3 regions of the Roseateles sp. AC306 genome follow, and region 1 is predicted to be linked to each of the others. Evidence: predicted binding sites of a transcription regulator. Region 1 holds the regulator's gene; each other region holds the start of a gene.
The links. The regulator HrcA, encoded in region 1, represses chaperone genes, less so after heat shock. The targets are predictions, from matches to a motif close to TTAGCACTCNNNNNNNNNGAGTGCTAA.
Positions count from the first base shown of each region.

Region 2: a site for HrcA is predicted at 1,545-1,571, ahead of AC0IZJ_RS12350 (co-chaperone GroES). Genes of this name have one in related genera too.
Region 3: a site for HrcA is predicted at 3,672-3,698, ahead of rpoH (RNA polymerase sigma factor RpoH). Genes of this name have one in related genera too.

Region 1 is NZ_CEEDEB010000015.1:72,512-80,345, forward strand. It holds gene AC0IZJ_RS23325 (HlyD family type I secretion periplasmic adaptor subunit) at 1-114, opposite strand, end outside; gene AC0IZJ_RS23330 (hypothetical protein) at 111-770, opposite strand; gene AC0IZJ_RS23335 (TolC family protein) at 775-2,163, opposite strand; gene AC0IZJ_RS23340 (peptidase domain-containing ABC transporter) at 2,176-3,894, opposite strand; tRNA gene AC0IZJ_RS23345 (tRNA-Ile) at 4,168-4,244, opposite strand; gene hrcA (heat-inducible transcriptional repressor HrcA) at 4,297-5,304, opposite strand; gene AC0IZJ_RS23355 (NAD kinase) at 5,372-6,238, shown strand; gene recN (DNA repair protein RecN) at 6,238-7,834, shown strand, end outside.
Region 2 is NZ_CEEDEB010000005.1:25,326-33,159, forward strand. It holds gene AC0IZJ_RS12340 (rhamnogalacturonan lyase B N-terminal domain-containing protein) at 1-372, opposite strand, end outside; gene AC0IZJ_RS12345 (hypothetical protein) at 533-1,390, opposite strand; gene AC0IZJ_RS12350 (co-chaperone GroES) at 1,663-1,953, shown strand; gene groL (chaperonin GroEL) at 2,053-3,702, shown strand; gene AC0IZJ_RS12360 (MipA/OmpV family protein) at 3,785-4,612, opposite strand; gene AC0IZJ_RS12365 (O-linked N-acetylglucosamine transferase, SPINDLY family protein) at 4,642-6,813, opposite strand; gene AC0IZJ_RS12370 (DUF1631 family protein) at 6,902-7,834, shown strand, end outside.
Region 3 is NZ_CEEDEB010000002.1:477,529-485,362, reverse strand. It holds gene AC0IZJ_RS06980 (SCO family protein) at 1-63, shown strand, start outside; gene AC0IZJ_RS06975 (COX15/CtaA family protein) at 63-1,145, shown strand; gene cyoE (heme o synthase) at 1,148-2,053, shown strand; gene AC0IZJ_RS06965 (SCO family protein) at 2,050-2,658, shown strand; gene rpoH (RNA polymerase sigma factor RpoH) at 2,704-3,621, opposite strand; gene AC0IZJ_RS06955 (chemotaxis protein CheW) at 3,778-4,278, opposite strand; gene AC0IZJ_RS06950 (CHASE domain-containing protein) at 4,310-7,483, opposite strand; gene AC0IZJ_RS06945 (ABC transporter permease) at 7,489-7,834, opposite strand, start outside.

The DNA.
Region 1 (7,834 bases):
CGTCGTCGCGTAGATCAGCGCACGCGGGCGGCGCAGGCGGCGGGTCTGGCCGAGCGTGTTGTCGAAGTACCCGAGCAGCAGGTCGACCGGCACGTCACGTGTCACCGTCGTCATGGCTTCTCTCCCAGCCGCACGGCAACGGCCGCCTGCGGCGCGCTGGCGTTCATGTCGATGCGCGTGACGATGCGGTCGCCCGCGATGCCCTGGCCCAGCAGCTCGTTGCGCACGGCCATCGCGCGGATGAAGGCGGCGCGCTGGTTCTCGCTGAGGTGGATTTCGGGGCCGATGGCAACGACCTCCAGCCGCAACGTGGGTGATTCGGTGAGGCGCTGCTTCAACGGCGCGAGCGCGTCGCCCAGCGCCTTGGCGGCTGCGGCATCGACCGTCAAGGCGCCCGGCGCAAAGTCCAGCTGCAGGTAGTGCTCCGCCGGCTTGACCTTGGCGCTCGCTGCACTCGCGGCGAGCGCGGCCTCGTTGCCGGCCACGGCGATGCGTGTGCGCTGCGGCGCCTTCGTGTCGACGAGGGGGGCACCGGTCACGGGCCGCTCCTTCTCAGCGGCCGGCGCGATGACAACCTGCCGCGCCTTGCCCAGTTCGGCCTGCTGCTCGGCAATCTTGGCCGCCATGCGCTTGGCCAGCATCTGCGCCGAGAAGCTCAATGCGATCGCCAGCACGACGATGACGAACACCATCGCGATGACCACATTGGTCAGCGCATCCACGAAGCCTGGCCAGAAATCCCCACCGCCGCCTTTGCCGCCGCCTGACATCGGATTACCTCGCGATGACCGTGCGCAGCGCGCCGGTCAAATGCGCAATGCGCCACTCGTTTTGCGCGGCGCTCACGACGACCTGGACGATGTCCAGGCGGCTCTGGTGCAGGCGCTGGTAGGCGTCCAGCACGTCCAGCAGCTGGCGGTTGCCGCCGGTGAGCTGGGCGCGGAAGGCGTCGACCACCTTGCGGTTGGCGTCCAGCTCGTCGCGCACGGAGGCGAAGCGCTCGGTCGCCGCGCCGAGGTTGGCATAGCTGGTCTCCAGGTCTTGCACGACGCGGCGGCGCACGCCCTCGCCGCGCGCCTCCAGCTCGCTGCGGCGCGCTTCGGCAGCCTTCATGCGCGAGTAGTCGGCGCCGCCGTTGAGCAGCGGCAGCGTCATGACGACCATGGCCTTGCTGTCGCGCTGCTGGGCCTCGCTGCCGGCGGCGTTGCGGGTCTGGGAATGCGTCAGCTCCAGCGCCACGCGCGGAATGAAGGCCGCGCGATTGCCCTTGCGCTCGGACTCGGCCGCCTGCTGCTCCAGCCGTGATGCCAGGATCTCTGCATTGGCGCCGTCGGCCTCGGTCAGCGCAGCTTCGGCATCGCTGGGTAGATAAAGGTCCATCGGCGCGTCCAGCGCCAGGCCGAACGGCGTCACCGACGACAGGCGCTGAAAGTTGCGCAGCGCCGCCGCCAGCGCCGCACGCGAGTCGGCCAGCCCGGAGCGCACATTGGCCACGCGAGCGGTGATGCGTTCGCGCTCGGCGGGGCTGGCGCCACCAGCGGCCACGCGGTCGCTGATGTAGCGCAACAGCTCGTTCAGTTCCTTCTCGTAGCCCTGGCCCAGCTCCACGCCCACGCGCTGCTGCAACACGGCGAACCAGGCGCTGCCGGTGTCGAGCAGTGTCTGCGACTCGACACCGGCCTGCTGGATCTCGGCCGACGCGGCGAGCAATTCCTGGCGCGTCCACTCGTGGCGCGCCGTTTCGTCCACCAGTGCCTGGCTGAGCACGGCGGAGTTGTCGCTGCGCAGCAGGGTGTCCTTGCGGTCCGGCGTCTCCAGATGACCACGGCCGACGGAGAAGCGCGTCTCCAGCTTGGGCAGCAGCGCGCCGCGCGCGGCCTTGCGGGTGTAGTCGAAGCTCAGCGCCCGGTAGCGCGCGGCGGCCACCTCGGGACTGTTCTGCCAGGCCAGCTGCAGCGCATCACTCAGCGACAGCGCCGGGCCGCTGCCGGTCAGCGGCAGCACGGGCGGCATGCCGAGCAGCCGCTGCAGGCTGGCGACGCGGGGCTTGGCCGTTTCAACGGCCGAGGCCGCCGCAGCGGGCGGTTCGGCCTGGGCAGCGGCCCATGTGGGCGCCATGCAGAACAGCAACAGGCTGCTCAGGCGACGCAAGGAGAAAGGCATGGATCGCATTCCTTAGGCGGACGTCGTGCGTGGCGCGGGCGTGCGCGGTGTCACGGCGCCTGGGGCCAGCAGGCGCTGCGGCGGTGCGTCGGCCACGAGGCGGCCCCGCTCCAGCACCAGCACGCGGTCGCAGATCTGGATCAGCTCGGCGCTGTGCGTGGCGACGACGACGCAGCGGCCGTCGCGCCAGCCGGGCAGCGCTGCGAGAAAACCTTCCTGGGCCTGTCGGTCCAGGCCGAGGGTGGGCTCGTCCAGCAGCACCAGGTCCGACCGCTGGTGCAGCACGCGCGCCAGCGCCAGCATCTGCCGCTGGCCGCCCGACAGACCGGCGCCGTTGGAGCCCAATTCGGTGTTCAGACCCAGCTCGCCACGGTCCAGCTGCGGGCCCAGGCCGGCGACGCGCAACGTGCGCAGCAGTTCAGCCTCGCGGCTGCCGGCTTCGCCGGGCGCCACCACGTCCTGCAGCGCCCCGGCCAGGAAGCCCGGCTCCTGCGGCTTGTAGGCCACGGCGCCGGCCAGCCAGCGGCGGGTCAGGTCGTCCTGCACGACACGGCCACCCAGCGCGTACTGGCCCGAGGTCGGCACGACATGGCCCGCCAGCAGCTTCAGCAGCGTTGACTTGCCGGCGCCCGAGCTGCCGACGACGGCAATCAGCTCGCCCGGCTTCAAGGTCACGTTCAGGTCGGCCAGCACGGGCGGGCGGTCCGGGTAGGCAAAGCCGACGCCGCTCAGTCGCACACCCTCGGCCGCAGCAGCCCCGAGCGGGCCGCCCAGCTCGCGATCGGGCAGCGTCGCCGCATCCAGTGCCACGGTCTGGCCCATGTCGCGCAGCGCGCGCATGAACTCCTGCCATCGCAACACCACGGGCGCAAACAGGCAGATCGAGCTGACCAGGCGCCCGCCCAGCATGGTCGTAGAGATCAGCCCGCCGACGCTGAGCGCCTGGGCTTCGATGCGGTAGACGCCGGCCACCAGCGTCAGCACGGTGCAGGCCGACATGCCCACCGGCAGCAGTTGCTGGCTGACCTGCTGCCACACCCGCGCCCGCGCTGCGGCCCGCGCGGCGATGGCCGAGGGCTCGCGCAGGCCGCGCTCTGCCACGCGGGCGGCGGCGACGGACATGAGGCTTTCGCGCGCCATCAACACGTCTACCAGCCACGACAGCTTGGTGCTGGACGCCTGCGTCGCCACCCGCGACCGGCGTGCGGCCGCGGCCTGCAGCACGCCGCCGATGATCAACAGCAGAGCGCCAAAGCCGAGTGGAATCAGCACCAGCGGACCGGCGATGAGAGCCAGCACGATGGCGAAGATGAGCGCGAACGGCACGTCGGCCAATGGCAAGAGGAACTGGGCGGACAGCACGTCCCGCGTGGACCCGAGTTCGCGGTAGCGCGACATCAGCGTGCCCACCGCCAGCGGCTTGGATGCCGGGGCGGCCAGCACGCCGCGCAGCAGGCGCTCGTCCAGATGCATGTCCCAGCGCGCGCCGGCATGCTCCACCAGCATCACGCGCGAAAAGCGCAGCACCAGCTCCAGCGCGAACAGCAAGGCCATTCCCAGCGCCAGCGCCCACAGCGTCTCGTGCAGTTCGTTGCCGACGGCCTTGTCGTAGACCAGCATCGAGAACAGCGGCAGTGTCAACACGAAGGCGTTGACCAGCAGGCTCGCCAGCCCCAGATCGAGCAGGTGCCGACGGTTCGCGCGGAGAAACAGCAGGATCGATTCACGCATGCGTCGGTAGCGACTCGTACCTCACGCTGGCGAAATATGGACCAGGCGGGATGAAAGGAAGGGGCTTATCGGATATCCAATAAATGATAGCCAGCGATAAAAGCTCACCATCGACGGGAATACCCGCCAAAACCCTTGCAGTTGCCAACTTGTAGGAGGGCGGGCGGCCTGTTACGCATGCGGAAAACCGACTTTCGTGCAGCAGCCCGGGGCTCTTGCCGGGTACTGCCAACAGGCTGCATCACGCAGGCTGCAAATACCAAACGGAGAGTTTGGTAGGCCGTGTTGGACTTGAACCAACGACCAAAGGATTATGAGTCCTCTGCTCTGACCAACTGAGCTAACGGCCCCTGGGAAATCTCCCGGAAGGCGCGGATTCTATTCGTCGCCTGAACGACCCAATCAGCGTTGCGAGAGTGCCTGCCCGACCATGCGCGACGTGATGTCGACGATCTGGATCATGCGGTCGTAGGCCATGCGCGTGGGGCCGATGACGCCCAGCGTACCGACCACCTGGCCGTCCACCTCGTAAGGCGCCGACACGATGGACAGCTCCTCGTAGGGCACGACCTTGCTCTCGCCGCCGATGTAGATGCGCACGCCCTCCGCGCGGCTGGACGTGTCCAGCAGGCGCATCAGCTGCGTCTTCTCCTCGAAGAGGTCAAAGAGGCGGCGCAGCGACCCCATGTCGTGGCTGAAGTCCTGCACGGTCAGCAGGTTGCGCTCGCCGGAGACGACGACCTGCTCGTCCTGCTGCTCCATAGCCTCGGTGCCTACCTTGACCGCCGCGCTCATCAGCTGGGCGATCTCGCCGCGCAGCTCGTCCACCTCGCCGCGCAGGCGCTCGCGCACGCCCTCCAGCGTGAGGCCCGCGTAGCCGGCGTTCAGGCGGTTGCTGGCTTCGGCGAGTTCGCTTTGGCTGAGATCCTGTGCGGTGAAGATGACGCGGTTCTGCACGTCGCCGTCGGGCGAGACGAGGATGACGAGGACGCGGCGCTCGCCCAGGCGCAGGAACTCGATGTGGTGAAAGACGCTCGGCTTCTTGGGCGATGTGACCACGCCGACGAAGCTGGACAGGTTGGACAGCATCTGCGCCGCGCTGGCGATGACGCGCTGGGGCTGGTCGGGCTGAAGACGGGTCGTCTCCACGCCGATCAGGCTGGGCTGGGCCGTCAGCATCGTGTCTACAAAGAGCCTGTAGCCGCGCGGCGTGGGGATGCGGCCGGCGCTGGTGTGCGGGCTGGCGATGAGACCGAGTTCTTCCAGGTCGGCCATCACATTGCGGATGGTCGCGGCGCTGAGCTCGAGGCCGGAGGCCTTGGACAGCGTGCGCGAACCCACGGGTTGACCGTCCGCGATATAGCGTTCGACCAGGGTTTTCAGCAGGGATTTGGATCGCTCGTCGAGCATGCTTCCATTCTATGGACACCCCTTTTCCCCGGTGAAGAGGCGATACCCCTGTGGTGTAATTTGTCGCATGGCCGAGCGCTTCAGACATGTCGCCATCGTGGGCAAGCATCAAGCGCCGGGCATCAGGCCGGTGCTGGAGGAGATTGCCCAATTCTTGTGCAGCCTCGGGCTCGACGTCTCGCTTGAAGCGGAGACGGCGCTCAACACCGGGCTGACCGACTACGACGCCCTCTCCAACGATGAACTCGGCAGGGCCTGCGACCTGGCGGTCGTCGTCGGCGGCGACGGCACCATGCTCGGCTTTGCCCGCGAGATGGCGCGCTACGGCGTGCCGCTGCTGGGCATCAACCAGGGGCGGCTGGGCTTCATCACCGACATCCCCATCGAGCGCTGGCGCGAGTCCCTGGCGCCCGTGCTGGCCGGCGACTACGAGGTGGAATCGCGCGCGATGCTGGAAGGCGCGGTGCTGCGCGACGGCGAGTCCATCTTCTCGGGCCTGGCGCTCAACGACGTCGTCGTCAGCCGCGGCGGCACGGCGGGCATGGTGGAACTGAAGGTCTCGGTTGGCGACCAGTTCGTCGCCAACATGCGCGCCGACGGCCTCATCGTCGCCTCGCCCACCGGCTCCACGGCCTACGCGCTGTCGGCCGGCGGCCCTCTCATGCACCCGAGCATCGCCGGCTGGCTGCTGGTGCCGATTGCGCCGCACACGCTGTCCAACCGGCCCATCGTGCTGCCTGACCTGGGCGAGGTCAGCCTCGAAATCCTGGCCGGCCGCGACGCGTCGGTGAATTTCGACATGCAGAGCCTCGCCAGCCTGCTGCACGGCGACCGCATCACCGTGCGGCGCAGTGAGCACCAGGTCCGCTTCCTGCACCCCAAGGGCTGGAGCTATTACGCGACGCTGCGTCGCAAACTCCGCTGGTATCTCTGATGCTGCGACATCTCAGTCTCAAGGACTTCGTCATCGTCCCCACGCTGGAGCTCGACTTCGAGCCCGGCTTTGCCGTGCTGACCGGCGAGACCGGCGCAGGCAAGTCCATCCTCATCGACGCGCTGCAGCTGGCCCTTGGCGGCCGGGGTGAGGCCGGCGTCGTGCGCGAGGGCGCAGCCAAGGCCGAGATCACGGCGGAGTTCGACGCACCGGCGCATCTGCGCGGCTGGCTTGACGAAGCGGGCTTCGATGCCGACGACACGCTGCTGCTGCGTCGCGTCATCGACGCCGGCGGGAAGAGCCGCGCCTGGATCAACGGCGGCGCGGCCACGCTGACGCAGCTGCGCGAGCTGGCCGACCATCTGCTCGACATCCACGGCCAGCATGCCTGGCAAGGCCTGACCCGCCCGGCCGCCGTGCGCGAGCTGCTCGACGGCTTTGCCGGCCTGGACACCGCGCCGCTGGCCCGCGCTTACGCCGCATGGAAGCAGGCCGCCGAGGCGCTGCAGAAGGCGCAGAGCCTGCAGGCCGACGCCCAGCGCGAACGCGATCGCCTGGCCTGGCAGATCGGCGAGCTTGACGGCCTGGCGCCGGCCGAAGGCGAGTGGGACGAGCTGAACGCCGAACACCAGCGCTTGTCGCACGGCCAGTCGCTGCTCGACGCGGCGCGCTCGGCGCTGGACGCGCTGGACGACGCCGAGCCCAGCGCCCAGTCCCTGGCCAGCGGCGCGCTGGATCAGCTGGAGCGCGTGCTCGACCACGACGCCCGCCTGCTGCCCGCCGTGCAGGCGCTGCGTGACGTGCAGGCGCAGCTGCAGGACGCCAGCCACACACTGGCCGGCTATCTGCACAAGACCGACCTCGACCCCGCCCGCCTCGGCGAGCTGGACGAGCGCGTTTCCGCCTGGATGACGCTGGCGCGCCGCTACCGTCGCCAGCCGCAGGAGCTGCCTGCGCTGCTCGCGCAATGGCGCGATGAGCTTGGCGCGCTGAACGCCGCCAGCGACCCCGCCCAGCTGGAAGCCGCCCTGGCCAGCGCGCGCAAGTCCTTCGATGCCGAGGCCCAGGCTGCCAGCCGCGCCCGCAGGAAGGCCGCGCCCCAGCTCGCATCGGCCGTCACCGCCGCGATGCAGCAGCTCGGCATGGCCGGCGGCCAGTTCGACATCACGCTGCTAGCGGCTACGGAGCCGCAGAGCTATGGCGCCGAGTCCGCCGAATTCCTGGTTGCCGGCCACGCCGGCAGCACGCCGCGGCCGCTGGCCAAGGTGGCGTCGGGCGGCGAGCTGTCGCGCATCGCGCTGGCCATTTCCGTCACGGCCAGCCAGGCGGCCGATGGCAACGCGCCGGGCACGCTGATCTTTGACGAGATCGACGTCGGCATCGGGGGCGCCGTGGCTGAGACCGTCGGCCGGCTGATGAAGCAGCTGGGGCGCGAAAGGCAGGTGCTGGCCGTGACCCATCTGCCCCAGGTGGCCGCCTGCGCAGACCGTCATCTGGTCGTCGCCAAGAGCTTGCAGGATGGCGCCACCGCGAGCCGCGTCACGCCGGTGGCCGGCGAAGCGCGCGTCGCCGAAATCGCCCGCATGCTGGGCGGCG
Region 2 (7,834 bases), on a different contig from region 1:
GGTGGCCATGTAGATGACGTTCTCGTTGCGGCGCACGACGAGGTAGTGCTTCAGCGTGGACGCCGTGATGGTGATGACGGCCGTCGTCCCCGAGGGCGAGAGCGCGTAGGTGGCCGGCGCGCCCAGGCCGGAGCTGATGTGGGAGAACTTGGTCTGGCCCTGCAGCTCGGCGCCGGCATTGAGCTTGATGGACGTGATGTCGCCACTGCTCTTGTTGACCTTGAACACCAGGCCGGCACCGCTGTCGACGGTCAGCACGCCACTGGCGTCGGTGACGCCGAAAGCGGCCAGCGCCGACGTCGAGGTGAAGAAAGTACAGGCGGCCGCAGCCAGGCCGAGCGCCGTCAGGCGCCCGCGCAGGGGGAAGTTCATCGGTAGTCTCCAGTCGTTGTGGTCCGCAGGCTGGCGCCAACGCCGCCGCGGTGCCGCGCCCTGTACTGCCGGTGCGGTCAGGGCCAGTCTAGGAAGCGATGCAAGCCCTCTGCCTCAGGCGCGCTACCGAGAAACGCCATTCGCTCAGCCGATTGATTGCTCAGCGACAGCCGGTAACTGCTGGCTGCACGGGCGGCGGCGGTATGTCGCTGCGGCCCAGTTGCTGGGCCAGATCGGCGCCCTGCTGCCAGGCAGCGGGTGAGTCGCTGCGCGTGAGGAGCAGCGTCGCCGCATGCGTGCAGGCCGCGCCGATGGGGTGGGTCGGGCCATAGTGTCCGCAGGCGTTGGCCAGGGTGATGGACGGCGCAGGCGGCGCGGCCCAGGGCTGGTCGCGCAGCGGCTGCAACAGCGCCTCGCGCTGGGCCGGCAGCAGCTCCGGCGGCAAGGCACGGCCAATGCGCTCGCCGAGAGTCATTGGCTGCTCGCGCCAGTAGCGCGCGGCGGCAAGGCCCTGCCAGGCGTCGTCGGTAGCGGCGGGGTTCTCGTCCAGCCAGGCCAGCCAGTGCACTGCGTTGTCGGGCTCCAGGCGCAGGCGCTCCTGCAGCAGCTCACGGCGGCAGGCTGATGTGGCACAGGCTTCCGCAGCCCAGCGCAGCGCCTGCGCGTCCTGCGAACGCAAGGCGGCCTGGCGCACCTGCTCGGCCCAGGCCGCGTCCTCGCCGGCGGGCTTTTGCATCAGCAGGGCCAGCACCGCATCGCCACCCGCGCCGCTGGCCAGCGTGGCGACCGCGCGCTGCAACGCCATGGCCTGGTCGTGCGGGCGAAGCGGCGGCGTGGGCGCGCAGTCCAGCGCGGGCTGCACGACCGCCGTCACCGGCTTGGGCTGGTGAACGGCCGCTTGCTCGACCGGCCGCGCCACGTCGACGGTCGCCACCACCGGCTTGTCTTCAGGCCACGCCCCCCAGACCGCAGCAACGCCCGCAACGGCAAGCAGAGCGAGCAGGCGGCGGGTCGACATGGGGCGCTATTGAAACCGATGCGCGCGCGGGCTGGCCAAGTCGGCCTGGCAGGCGCCAGATCGGACGAAGACCTGAAAGCGCCGGCGGCGCACGGCGAACTGAAGCCGGCCACCCTCTTGAAACGCCATCTTGCGTCCCTATAATGCGAGTCTGCTAGCACTCTCAACGCTCGAGTGCTAACGAAATCGGGCCGAGCTTTCGGCCCCGTTTTTTGGCGGTCGCCGCGTCAAGGCGCGGCGACCGCTTCAGTTCCACCTCTGAAGGAGACCCCATGAAGCTGCGCCCCCTGCACGATCGCGTGATCGTTCGCCGCCTGGAACAGGAAACCAAGACTGCCTCCGGCATCTTCATTCCCGACAACGCCGCCGAGAAGCCCGACCAGGGCGAAGTCCTGGCCGTCGGCCCGGGCAAGCGCAATGACAAGGGCGATTTCATCACCTTGAACGTCGCCGTCGGCGACCGCGTCCTGTTCGGCAAGTATTCCGGCCAGACCGTCAAGGTTGACGGCGACGAGCTGCTGGTCATGCGCGAAGAAGACCTCTTCGCCATCGTTCAAAAGTAATGTCTTGCGGGACAGACCGAAGCGCGCAGCGCGAGCTCTGTCCCCAACTGACTCAGAGAAATTGTCTCTGACCCAATTTAAGACTCCGGAGAATTCCAAATGGCAGCAAAAGACGTGATCTTTGGCGGCGAAGCCCGCGCTCGCATGGTTGAAGGCGTGAACATCCTGGCCAATGCGGTCAAGGTGACGCTCGGCCCCAAGGGCCGCAACGTGGTGCTCGAGCGCTCCTTCGGCGCCCCCACCGTGACCAAGGACGGTGTGTCCGTGGCCAAGGAAATCGAGCTGAAGGACAAGCTTCAGAACATGGGCGCGCAGATGGTCAAGGAAGTTGCTTCCAAGACGTCTGACAACGCCGGTGACGGCACGACCACCGCCACGGTGCTGGCCCAAGCCATCGTCCGCGAAGGCATGAAGTACGTGGCCGCCGGCATGAACCCGATGGACCTGAAGCGCGGCATCGACAAGGCGGTCACCGCCCTGGTCGCCGAGCTGAAGAAGGCCTCCAAGGCCACCACCACCTCCAAGGAAATCGCTCAAGTCGGCACTATCTCGGCCAACAGCGACGTGGAAGTGGGCCGCATCATTGCCGAGGCGATGGACAAGGTTGGCAAGGAAGGCGTCATCACCGTCGAAGACGGCAAGAGCCTGGACAGCGAACTCGATGTCGTCGAGGGCATGCAGTTCGACCGCGGCTACCTGTCGCCCTACTTCATCAACAACCCCGAGAAGCAAGCCGCGCTGCTGGACAACCCGTTTGTCCTGCTGTTCGACAAGAAGATCTCGAACATCCGCGACCTGCTGCCGACGCTGGAGCAAGTGGCCAAGGCCGGCCGCCCGCTGCTGATTGTTGCTGAAGAAGTCGACGGCGAAGCGCTGGCGACGCTGGTGGTCAACACCATCCGCGGCATCCTGAAGGTTGTCGCCGTCAAGGCGCCTGGCTTCGGTGACCGCCGCAAGGCCATGCTGGAAGACATCGCCATCCTGACGGGCGGCAAGGTCATCGCCGAAGAAGTCGGCCTGACGCTCGAGAAGGTCACGCTGGCCGACCTGGGCCAGGCCAAGCGCGTCGAAGTGGGCAAGGAAAACACCACCATCATCGACGGCGCCGGCGCTGCCGCTGACATCGAAGCCCGCGTCAAGCAAGTGCGCATCCAGATCGAGGAAGCCACCAGCGACTACGACCGCGAGAAGCTGCAAGAACGCGTGGCCAAGCTGGCCGGCGGTGTTGCCGTCATCAAGGTCGGTGCGGCTACCGAAGTCGAGATGAAGGAAAAGAAGGCCCGCGTCGAAGACGCGCTGCACGCCACGCGCGCAGCCGTTGAAGAAGGCATCGTGGCTGGTGGCGGCGTTGCGCTGCTGCGCGCCAAGCAAGCTGCTGGCGCCATCAAGGGCGACAACGCCGACCAGGACGCCGGCATCAAGCTGGTGCTCAAGGCCATCGAAGCGCCGCTGCGCGAGATCGTCTACAACGCCGGTGGCGAAGCCTCCGTCGTCGTGGCCGCCGTGCTGGCCGGTTCGGGCAACTACGGCTTCAACGCCGCCAACGACACCTATGGCGACATGATCGAAATGGGCATCCTGGACCCGACCAAGGTCACGCGCACTGCCCTGCAGAACGCCGCTTCGGTCTCGTCGCTGATGCTGACGACCGAGTGCATGGTCGCCGAGTCGCCGAAGGAAGAAGCTGCCGGCGGCGGCATGCCTGGTGGCATGGGCGGCATGGGTGGCATGGGCGGCATGGACATGTAAGTCCACGGCCGGCGACACACCCGTCGCTGACAAACGAAGGGGCTGCGCGAGCAGCCCCTTTTTCATTGGCCGGTCGGCGACATCAGTCGTTCGCGCGCGCCGCTGAACGGGTCAGCGTGTAGGTCAGCCCGATGCCGACGCTGCCGCCCGTCATCTGGCGTACCAGCGGGCTTGCGCGGTTGGCGGCGCCCGCCAGGCTGTCGAGCCGACCGAAGGCGAAAAAGCGCAGATCAGGAGTCAGCTGGGTGGCGACGCTGCCGCCCAGTCGCCACGCGATCAGGCCCGCGCGCGCCTCGAAGGCGGGCCGGTCCGCCGTGACCTCGCCGGGTGCGACGCCGTAGAACGTCGACCCCAGCCGGCGGTCGCCGATCAACGCGGCCACGCTGAGCCCGTAGCCCCAGCCCTCAGCGCCGGGGCGGCGCTGCCAGCTCACCTTGGGCTCCAGGCTCATGCCGCGATGCCGGCTCGGGTTGCGCGCCTCGAAGACACCGCGCAGCGGCAATTCCGCCGTGATGCGGTCCCGCGCGCCGCGTCCATTGACGAACCAGCGCGCCACCGGCCCCGCCTCCACCAGGGTGCCCAAGCGCGCCATGCCCTCACGCGCCCGCAGCGACTCGGAGCCCGAGCTCAGCGAGCCCGCGAACGACACGTCCAGCTCGAAGCTGTCAGTGCGCACCGCGCGCAGGCCAGCGCCGTCGCCGTCCGCACGCAGCACCTTGCCGCGGTAGATCAGATAAGGCAGGGCCAACGCTCGACGAGCCTGCTGGTCCGATCCCGGATACGCCTGCTGCGAGACACCGGCCGCCGCGATGCCGAGCTCCCACAGCGGCAGATCCACACGTCGGGGCGCGGGCTCATCGGCCTGAGCAGCGGCGCCGACTAGACTGAAGAGAAGAAGGAAGCGCTTCATGGACGATGCGGGAGTTGGGACGCCGCGCATCATGCCGTCAGTTGGGCCAGCAGGTCGTCGGCGAAGCGCGCGGCGTCGCACAAGGGGCTGGAGGCCATGCGTCCGCGCAGCCCGGCACGCAACGCCGCCAGGCCCGCGCGGTCCTGCATCTGTAGCTGCCCCCGGCGCACGAAGTCGTCCTCGTCCGCCGCCACCCAGTCCTGCGCCAACCGCAGCGTCTGCAGAAAGCTCAAGCCCTGGCGCGAGATCGGCGCCGGGCCCGGCAGCGTCAGCACCGGCACGCCCATCCACAGCCCGTCCAGCGTCGTCATGCCGCCGCCGTGCGGGAAGGGGTCCAGCGCGATGTCGACACGGCCGAAGGCGGCGAGGTAGTCGGCCAGCGACCCCGGCCCTTCCAGGTCCAGCCGCGCCGAGTCGCCCGGCCAGCGCGCCCGCAGCGCCGCACGCTCGGCCTCATGCTGCAGGCCTGGCGCCTTGATGAGCAGGCGGCTGCCGGGCGTTGCCGCGAGCACACGCGCCCACAGCGCCAGCACGTCGTCGCCCAGCTTGTGCAGCGCATTGAAGCTGCCAAAGCGCGGCGCCTCGCCCAACGATGTGACGGCCGGCGCGTCGGCAGGCGGCGAATAGACGGTGAAGCTGTGCGGCAGGCGCCGCAGCGGCTCGACAAAGCCGTCTTCCGCGCCCACAGGCAGCAGCCAGCGGTCGCCGATGAAGCCGTCGATCTCGGCCAGGCCGGTGCTGCCGGCATAACCCAGCCAGCTGAACTGCCGCGGCGCGGGCCGGCGAGCGAACACGCCCAGGCGGTGGCCGCCGGTGTGGCCGTTGAGGTCGACAAGGACGTCGACACCGTCGGCGGCAATGCGCTCGGCCAGCGCGGCATCGCTCAGCCCTGCGACATCCAGCCAGCGCGGCGCGACGGCACGCAGTTGCTGCGTCAGCGCGTCCTCGCCACGCGCAACGGCGTAGACGAACAGCTCGCAACGATCGGCAAGCGCGGGCAGCCAGGCCTGGGCCAGGCGCCCGACGGGATGGCCGCGCAGGTCCGCCGACACCAGGCCGACGCGCAACGGCGCCACCGCCCGATCCGGCCGCGCCATCGCCGGTGCACGCACCGCGCGGCTAAAGTCGGCCGCCTCGGCGGCGCAGTCCAGGCCCCGATAGGCACGCAGCAGCAGCCGGTCGCTGCGTGCGGTCAGCAGCGCGGGGTCCAGATCGATCAGCCGGCTCAGCACGGCGTCCGCTTCGTCCAGCGCACCCTGGCGCTTCAGCGCCTGGGCCAGATTGCTCAGGACCTGAGGCGATGACGGTGCCAGGGCCAAGGCCTCGCGGTAGGCCGACACCGCCTCCGCATGCCGCCCATCGGCCAACTTCAACCCGCCGAGATTGCCCAGCACGGCCGCGCGCCGCTCACCCGCCACGCCGGCAGCCAACGCCGCAACCAGCACCGCTTCGCCGCGCTCCTGCCGCAGCAGCGCGAGGTTGCAGGCCGCCTCCGCATGGCCGGGGTCCAGCGCCAGCACATGCTCCCAGGCGTCGGCGGCGTCATTGCCGTTGGCCTGCAGGTGCTGGCCCAGCGTGAACCAGGCATCGACACGCTGCGGCGCCAGGCTCACGGCCTCACGCAGGCTGGCGATGGCATCGGCCGCGCGACCCGCAGCCGCCAGCGCCGTCGCGGCGTGCAGACGCAGGCCGACATCGCGCGGCTGCGCCGCCACCGCCCGCAGCAAGGCCTCGGCCGCGTCGTCGTGGCGCGCCAGCGCCAGCAGCGCCAGACCGCGGTTGCCCAAAGCGGCGACCAGGCCCGGCAGCAGGTTCAGGGCGCGCTCAAAGGCCGTCAGCGCCTCTGCCGGTCGGCCCAGCGCCAGCAGCGCATTGCCCAGGTTGTTGTGCGCCCCCGCCAGCCTCGGCTGCAGGCGCAACGCCTGCTCATAGGCCGCAAGTGCCTCCGGCCAGCGGCCCCGCGCGGCCAGCAGGGCACCCAGGTTGGCGGGCAGCTCGGCATCGCCCGGCAGCAGCTGCATCGCGCGCTCAAGCGCCGGCAGCGCGTCCTCACCCAACAGCTGCTGAGCCACTGACAACGCTTTCCACAAATCACCCTCGTTCGGCGTCTCCGTCAAGAGCTCGCGGGCCTGCGCCGCCATCTCGACATGACGACCCTGCTGGAAAAGCGTGAATAGGTAATGAAGTGCGGCGTTTGCCATGTGATTCAGGGGGAGGTAAATGGCGGCAACAGCGCAAGACGCACCAATCAGGCGCCAGATAATCTCATTCCGCCGCAACTCCGCCTCCATGTCCGCCAGCCTGCATCCCCACCACCTGCTCGACCATGCGTTGACCGAAGCCGGTCCGCTGGCCCGGGAGCTGTTGAACGTCGTGCAGGACGAACTCGACGCCAAGCCCCAGCACTTCCCGCTGCGGGATGGCTGGCGCAAGGTGCGGGCGCACTTTGCGGCCGACTTCGAGGGCAAGCTCATCGAACTGCTGCAGGCCGGCCGCCGTGGCGAGGACCCTCTGCACCGCTCCGTGCAAGCCGGCGGCATCGAAGGCCTCAGCCTTGTCGACGAGAACCAGGCCCTGCAGGACGTGGCCATTGCCCACGTCGCTCACACGGCCGAAGAACTCAGCCGCGCCGAGCTGCACCAGATCGGCAACTTCTATGCCGCGCTGCGCGGCACCGCCCGGGCGCGCGAGCGCGACAACCCGCTGCGCCCTGCCCTCTACGCCCATGCACTGCACCACGCGCTGGCCGCCAGCCCGGTCGGTGCCGAGGCCCGGTACGAGCTGATGCGCGTGGCGGCCATGCCGCTGGCCAAGGCCTTGCACCGCCAGTACGTCGAGGCCAGCGCCGCGCTGAAAGCCGCAGACATCGGCGACATGGTGGCCTCCCACGGCCATGCCCAGACCGACCCGCTGGCCCACCAGCGCCTGGCCGCCGCACGCGGCATCGGTGCACGGCCGCCCGCAGGCGGCACGCTGGACGGCCTGTCGCGCCGTGTCGACGCGGTCAACTCACGGCCGCAGGGGCTGAGCGCCTTTGGTGGCGCCACGCAACGCGACCCGCTCGCCCCCGCGCCCTTTGTGCGCACGACCGGGCCGGACATGCTGAGCCGGCTCTACGACCAGATCCTGGCCGACCCGCGCCTGCTGCCGCCACTGAAGGCCTTGCTGGCGCGGCTTCAGATCGCCGTCGTGCGGCTGGCGCGCAGCGACGCCATGCTGCTG
Region 3 (7,834 bases), on a different contig from region 1:
CTTCAGGCCGACCTCAACAAGCTGCTGAAGGCCAGCGCCAGCTGGGATACCGCAGGCCGATGATGGACAGCCTGATTCCACTCGGCCAGGTCGCCGCGATTGGCGGCGCCGTCGCCATCGGGCCGCTGCTGTGGTGGCGTCAACGCTCGCGGTCCAGCACCCCGGCCGGCCGCCTGCGAGCACTCACCGCGCTGACGCTGTTCCTGACCTTCGACCTCATCGTCTTCGGCGCCTTCACACGCCTGAGCGATTCCGGCCTGGGCTGCCCCGACTGGCCTGGCTGCTACAGCTCGGCCAGCCCGGCCGGCGCGCGCGAGCACATCGAGGCCGCGCAGACCGCCATGCCTACCGGCCCCGTCACGCATGGCAAGGCCTGGATAGAGATGACGCACCGCTACCTCGCCAGCGGCGTGGGCCTGCTCATCCTCGTCATGGCCGCACTCAGCTGGCGCCTCAAGCGCCATGGCGGTGAACGGGCGCCGTCGCCCTGGCTGCCGACGCTGACGCTGGTCTGGGTCTGCGTGCAAGGCGCGTTCGGTGCGCTCACCGTGACGATGAAGCTCTTCCCGGCCATCGTCACGTTGCATCTGCTGTTCGGCATCGGCCTGTTGATGTTGCTGGCCTGGCAACACGAGGCCTACGAGCCCCGCCCGCTCGCCGTGCCTGGGCCGCTGCGGCACGCCGTGCTGGCCATGCTCGTGCTGGCAATCGTCCAGGTCGGCCTGGGCGGCTGGGTCAGCACCAACTACGCCGTGCTCGCCTGCAACGAATTTCCGACCTGCCACAACGGCCAGTGGTGGCCAGCGCTGGACTTCGCCCAGGGCTTCCAGCTCTGGCGCGAGCTTGGCGAGCGCGCCGACGGCGGCCTCCTCAGCTTCGAAGCGCTGGCCGCCATCCACATGGCCCACCGCATCGGCGCGGGCGTCGTTTTCGCGGCCATCTTGGCGCTGGCATGGACCCTGCGGCGGCCGGCGCCTGCCTGGTCGCGCTGGCTGCTCGCCGGCGCCGGCTGGCAGCTCGCCTCGGGCCTGTCGAATGTTGTGCTCGACTGGCCCATCGTCGCGGCCCTGGCCCATACCGGGGGCGCTGCCGTGCTGCTTGCCCTGCTCACCACCTTGCTCGCGCGACTTCGCGCCAATCGTTGACCATGGCTTCCACGTCCACCGCCAGCGCCCTCATGCACAGCCCGCGCTGGCAGCAGTTCTATCAGCTGACCAAGCCGCGCGTCGTCCAGCTCATCGTCTTTTGCGCCGCTATCGGCATGGCCCTGGCCGTGCCCGGCCTGCCCGACCTGTCTCAGGCGCTGACCATGCTGGCCGCCGTCGCCGGCATCTGGCTCGTGGCCGGCGCCGCCGCCGCGTTCAATTGCCTCATCGAGGACGGCATCGACGCGCGCATGAAGCGCACCGCCTGGCGCGCCACGGCCAAGGGCGAGCTCAGCCGCACGCAGACCCTGGCGTTCTCCGGCCTGCTGTGCGCGGCCGGCATGGCGCTGCTGGGCTTTTACGTCAATGTCCTGACGATGTGGCTGACCTTCGCCACCTTCATCGGCTACGCCGTCATCTACACCGTCATCCTCAAGCCGATGACGCCGCAGAACATCGTCATCGGTGGCGCGTCGGGCGCCATGCCGCCGGTGCTGGGCTGGGCTGCGCTGCGCGGCGACCTCGGCCCGGAGCCCTGGCTGCTCTGCCTCATCATCTTCCTGTGGACGCCGCCGCACTTCTGGGCGCTGGCGCTGTACCGCGCGGAGGACTACGCCCGCGCCGGCCTGCCGATGCTGCCCGTCACGCACGGCAACGACTACACCCGCCTGCAGATCCTGCTCTACACCTGGGTGCTGTTCGCCGCCACGCTGCTGCCCTTCCTGACCGGCATGAGCGGCTGGTTCTACCTCGTCAGTGCTGTTGTGCTTGGCATGGGCTTTTGCGGCTATGCCTTCCGGCTCTGGCGCTCGTATTCGGAGATGCTCGCGCGGCGGACCTTTTGGTTCTCCATCTGGCATCTGTCGCTGCTGTTCGCGGCCCTCTTGATCGACCACTACATCGCATGAGCACACGCCGTTTCGCCGTCACCGCGCTGGCCGCTCTCGCGCTGGCGGGCTGCCAGAAGGCCACCTCCGACAAGCCGGCCTTCAAGGGCATCGACCTGACCGGTGCCGAGTACGCCAGGCAGCTCAACCTGACCGACCAGGACGGCCGCGCCCGCTCGCTGGCCGACTTCAAGGGCAAGGTGCTGGTGATCTTCTTCGGCTACACGCAATGCCCCGACGTCTGCCCGACGACGATGATGGAAGTCGCCGAGGTCAAGAAGTCCCTCGGCGCCGACGGCGAGAAGGTGCAGGGTATTTTCGTCACCGTCGACCCGGAACGCGACACGGCGGCTCTGTTGAAGGCCTACCTCGGCAGCTTCGACCCCAGCTTCGTCGGCCTGCGCGGCAGCGAGGAGCAGACCAAGGCGGCCGCCAAGGAGTTCAAGGTCTTCTACGCCAAGGTACCCGGCAAGACGCCTGAGACCTACACGATGGACCACACGGCAGCCAGCTTCATCCTCGACACCGAAGGCCGTGTGCGCGTCTACGTGCGCTACGGCGCCGGCGCCCAGCCGCTGGCCGACGACATCAAGCTGCTGCTGGCCGAAGCCCAGGCCAAGAAGTGACAAAGGCCCCGAGAGGGGCCTTTGCTTTTCGAGCGCAGAAGAAGCTCAGGCGGCTTCGGTCAACGCCTTCTTCATCTTCTTCATCGCCGCCACCTCGATCTGGCGGATGCGCTCGGCCGACACGCCGTACTCGGCCGCCAGGTCGTGCAGCGTCATGCCGCCGGACGAGTCGTCGTTCACCTTCAGCCAGCGTTCCTCGACGATGCGGCGGCTGCGCGGGTCCAGCACGTCCAGCGCGCGGTGGATGCCGCTGCCGGCCAGTTCGTCGCGCGAGCGCGCTTCGATGACACGCGTCGGCTCGCTGCTGTCGTCGGCCAGGTAGGCGATGGGCGCGAAGCTCTCGCCTTCGTCGTCCGTCAGCGGCTCCAGCGCGACGTCGCCGCCGGACATGCGCGTCTGCATCTCCAGCACTTCTTCGCGCTTGACGTTCAGCGTGCTGGCGACGTGCGCAATCTCCGCCTCGCTCAGCGTGTTGCGGTGGGTCTGGCCGTCTGCCTGATCCGCCTTCATGGTGTGCTTCATCGAGCGCAGGTTGAAGAACAGCTTGCGCTGGGCCTTGGTCGTGGCGACCTTGACCATGCGCCAGTTCTTCAGGATGTACTCATGCATCTCGGCCTTGATCCAGTGCATGGCGTAGCTCACCAGGCGCACGCCCTGGTCGGGGTCGAAGCGCTTGACCGCCTTCATCAGGCCAACGTTGCCTTCCTGGATCAGGTCACCCTGGGGCAGCCCGTAGCCAACGTACTGGCGCGAGATGGACACCACCAGACGCAGATGCGACAGCACCATGCGGCCAGCGGCTTCCACGTCGCCTTTGTCTCGCAGGCTGCGCGCGGCGGAAGACTCTTCCTCGGCCGTCAGCAGCGGCAGGCGGTTGACGGCGGAAATGTAGGCGTCGAGATTGCCCAGCGAGGGCACCATGGCCCAGGGGCTGCGAACGGCAATGGCAGAAGAGGCAGACATCGTCTCAATTCCTAGCTAACCGCCGCGTGAAATGCGACGGTGCAAAGATATTAGCACTCCCAACATCAGAGTGCTAAAAGCCAGGAGGTATCAGCTGGAACGCTGTGTTTCTAAGGCAGAAACAGTGGGTAACCGCTAACTTGCTTGGAGCTTGCCTCAGTCGACCAGGCCGAGATCGGGGCTTTTGATCATGGCCTCGATATCCAGCAGGATGAGCATGCGCTCGCCGAGCTTGCCCAGGCCGGTGATGAAACGGGCGTCCAGCGCCGCGGGCACTTCGGGGCGCGGCTTGATGTCGTCGGCGGTCAGCGCCAGCACGTCGGAGACCGAGTCGACGACGATGCCGACGACCCGGCCACCCACATTCAGGACGATGACGACGGTGAAGGCGTTGTACTCGCTGGGCTGCCCGAGCCGGATGCGCAGGTCCAGGATGGGCACGATGACGCCGCGCAGGTTGACGACGCCCTTGATGAAGGACGGCGCGTTGGCCACGCGGGTGGGGGCTTCATAGGAGCGGATCTCCTGCACGCGCAGGATGTCGATGCCGTATTCCTCCTCGCTGATGCGGAAAGTCAGGAACTGGCGACCGTCGCTGCGGGCCAGAGCCTGCCCGGCTTGGGCGCCGGTGCTGGGGACGAGTTCGGTGGAGCTCATTGTTTGCTGCGCTTGGAGAGTGACCGGCGCCTCATTCTGCACGCTGCGGGGTTGTGGGCGGTGCCAACAATTCATCGACGAGGGCCAGCAGCTCACGCACGTCCAGCGGCTTGGTGAGGTAGTGCCCGGCGCCGGCCGTCTGCGCCAGCGCGATCTGCTCGGGCTGGGCATTGGCCGACACGACGACGACGGGCGGCGGCGTGCTGCCCAGCTCGCGCAGCCGCTTCAGCAGCGTCAGGCCGTCACCGTCGGGCAACTGCCAGTCCAGTAGCAGCAGGGCCGGCGGGCGCTCGTGCAGGGCGCGCAGGCCGGACTCTACGGTTGGCGCCACCTCCAGCTCGACGCCGGGGCGTTGCTCCAGGATGCCGCGCATGACTTCGGCATTCAGCGGGTTGTCCTCGACATAGAGCACCCGCCGGTGCGGGCCTGTCTGAGGGGGAGCGGGTTCGCCCTGACCAGCTTCGACGCTGGCGGGCGCCGGTGCGCTTCCGGCGGGTAGCCTCAGCACAAAGCAGGCGCCGGGACCCTCGTCGGGACCCAAACCTTCGGCGCGCAGACTGCCGCCCATCATCTCGGCCAGGCGCTGGCTGATGACCAGGCCTATGCCGGTGCCGGGCAGGCCGCTGCGCTCGCGGCCCAGGCGGTTGAACGGCTGGAAGAGGGCGGCGCGCTGCACATCGGTCATGCCCAGGCCCGTGTCGCGCACCGCCACCTCCACCCAGCCGGGCTCAGGGCTGGAGGACGCGACGCTGACGCTGCCGCCAACGCGGTTGTACTTGACGGCGTTGCTCAGCAGGTTGGTCAGCACCTGGGTCACGCGCGTCGGGTCGCCCATCACGTGCAGCGCGGCCGGGTCCAGGCGCTGGCTGATGGCCAGGCCGCGCTCGGCGGCGTTCTGCTGCACCAGGGCCAGCGCGCGGGCCAGCAGCGGCGCCAGCTCCAGCACGGTGGGCTCCAGGGGCAGCGAGCCGGCCTCGATGCGCGACAGGTCCAGCGTGTCGTTGATCATTTCCAGCAAATGCCAGCCCGCCTGGGCGATCTGCTGCGCCCGTGTGCGCTGGGTCGACGACAGCGGTTCACTGGCGTCCATCTGCATCAGCTGCGTGAAGCCGAGGATGGCGTTCATCGGCGTGCGGAGCTCATGGCTCATGCGCGACAGGAATTCGTTCTTGGCCTGGTTGGCAGCCACGGCGGCCTCGCGGGCGCGGTCCAGCTCCTCGATGCGCAGCTGGTCGGTGATGTCCTCAATGATGCCCACCAGCCGGTGCGGCCGGCCGTCGGCGCCGCGCAGCAGGCTGACCAGCACGCGCGCATGGACGACGCTGCCGTCCGGCCGCACATAACGCTTCAGGCGCCGGTAGAAGGGGATCTCGCCGCGCATCAGCCGGCTCGCCAGGCGGATGTCCTCGCGGCGGTCATCGGCATGGGTCACATCAATGGCGCGACGGCCGGCCAGCGCCTCGGCTGGGACGCCGACCAGGTTGCAGAAGTAGGCGTTGACGTCCTGGAAGCCGCCGTTCAGGTCGGTGAAGACGATGCCTATCGGCGCCGTCTCGAAGATGCTGTGAAAGCGCTGCTCGCTCTGGTTCAGCGCGTGTTCTCCCTCGGCGCGGCCGGCAATCTCGCGCTCCAGCGCCGCGGTCCTTTCCCGGACGAGCGCCTCGACGTGCTGGGTGCGGCCCGACATCAGCAGCAGCAGGGCGCCCACCATGGCCGTCGCCAGCAGGCCCACCAGCGCGAAGGCCCAGCTGCGGCCGGGCGCCTGCGCCATGCCGGGCAGGTCGTAGACGCGCACCTCCCAGTGCCGGCCGCCGAAGTCCAGCGGCATGGTGACCAGGGGCAGGTCGGCGTTGTCACCGCGCTGTACGGCCTCGCAGCCGGGCCGCCCGCCCAGGCGCGGGTGGACGGCGCCGGGCTCCAGGTCAACCAGGCAGGCGCCGAGGTGCTCGGGCCAGCCGGCGGCCAGGCGCGACAACAGCAGGTCCGGCCGCAGCGTGGCGAAGACGACCCCGTCCACCGACGGCTCGCCTGGCGCGACATGGCGCCGGTAGAGGGGCTGGTAGACGACGACGCCGACGGCGCCTTCACCGTCCTGCGACAGCTGGAAACCCGCCGATGCAATCGCGCGCCCCTGGCTCACGGCCTGGTCGATGGCCGCGCGCGCGCTGGGGATGGTGCGCACATTGACGCCCAGTGCGGTGCCATTGCGCGACAGCGGCTCGATGAGGCGGATGACCATCATGTCTTCATCCGGCGGCGGGGTCACGTCGCCGGCGCGCTTGCGATCGCGGGCCTGGAAGCGGCTGGGGAAGTTGTCTGCCGCCGCCGCCGCGTTGAAGCGCTCGACATCGGCACGCGGCACGCGCAGCGTCAGGCCCAGCGCAAGCAGCGGGCTGTCCTCGGTCAACAGGCCACTGGTTGCCCGCGCGAACTCCTCGCGCGTCGGTCGCGGCTTGACCTTGACGAGGCCATGCACGCCTTCCAGCGTCAGCAGCGGCTCGCGCAGCCGGCCGGCCAGCGCCTGGGCGGCATTGGTCGCGTCGCGTGTGAAGTCGGAGCGGTTGCGTTGCCGGTCCCACGCCATCGTTGCCGCCACGCCCATGCCGACCAGCAGCGTCGTCAGCAGCATGGGCAGGCCGACGCTGAGGCGCCGGGTGGCCCAGGCCGAGCGTGGTTGGCCGATGAGGGCCAGCGTGATGGGCGTGGCGATGAGCACGCCCATCAGGTCGCCCGTCCACCAGATCGTCCAGACCTGCCCCATCAGCGGCGCGGTGATGACATCGGCGGCGTTCAGCAGCAGCGTCGCGCAAGTCGGGCTGACGACGCCGGCCAGTGTGGCCGCCGCGAGATAGCCGGCCACTTCGCGCGGCGAGGCCAGCACCAGCGGCCGGCCGCACCAGCGCCGCATCAACAGCGTGCCGGCGGCCGCCTGCGCTGCCGCGCCGCAGCCGATGCCCGCCGCCAGCGGCAGCGCATCGCTGCCCAGCATCGTCGCCTGCACGACAAAGGAGCCCAGCGCCACCGCCGGCAGGTAGCGCAGCCCCAGCACCAGCAGCACCGCCAGGCCCCAGCCGGCGGCCGGGTACATGGGCGACAGCTGGTAGGGCGGCAGCACCATCAGCAGGCCCAGTCGGCCCAGCAGGTAGTAAACGCCCGTGATGCCCGCGGACAGCGCCAGATAGCGGCCGATGTCGCGGGCACCCATCGGCTTCATTCCGCCTGCGCCTCTCGCAGCGTCTGCATCACGGGCCGCTGCAGCACGCCGCGCAGGCTCCACCAACCGGCGCTCCAGGCCAGCAGCGCGCCGCAGGCGGCGCTCACCAGCGGCACCCAGGGCTTGATCTGCCAGTCAAACTCGAACACGAAGCGCGCCAGCAGCGCTGCCAGCACCAGCGCCACGCTGCCGGCCAGGAAGCCCGCCAGCGCGCCCACGCCCAGCAGCTCGGCGCGCTGCACCTGGGCCAGCAGCGACGACGGCGCGCCCAGGGCCCGCATCAGCCCGAACTCGCGCGTGCGTGCCTCCCGGGTGCTGCCCACGGCCGCCAGCAGCACGACG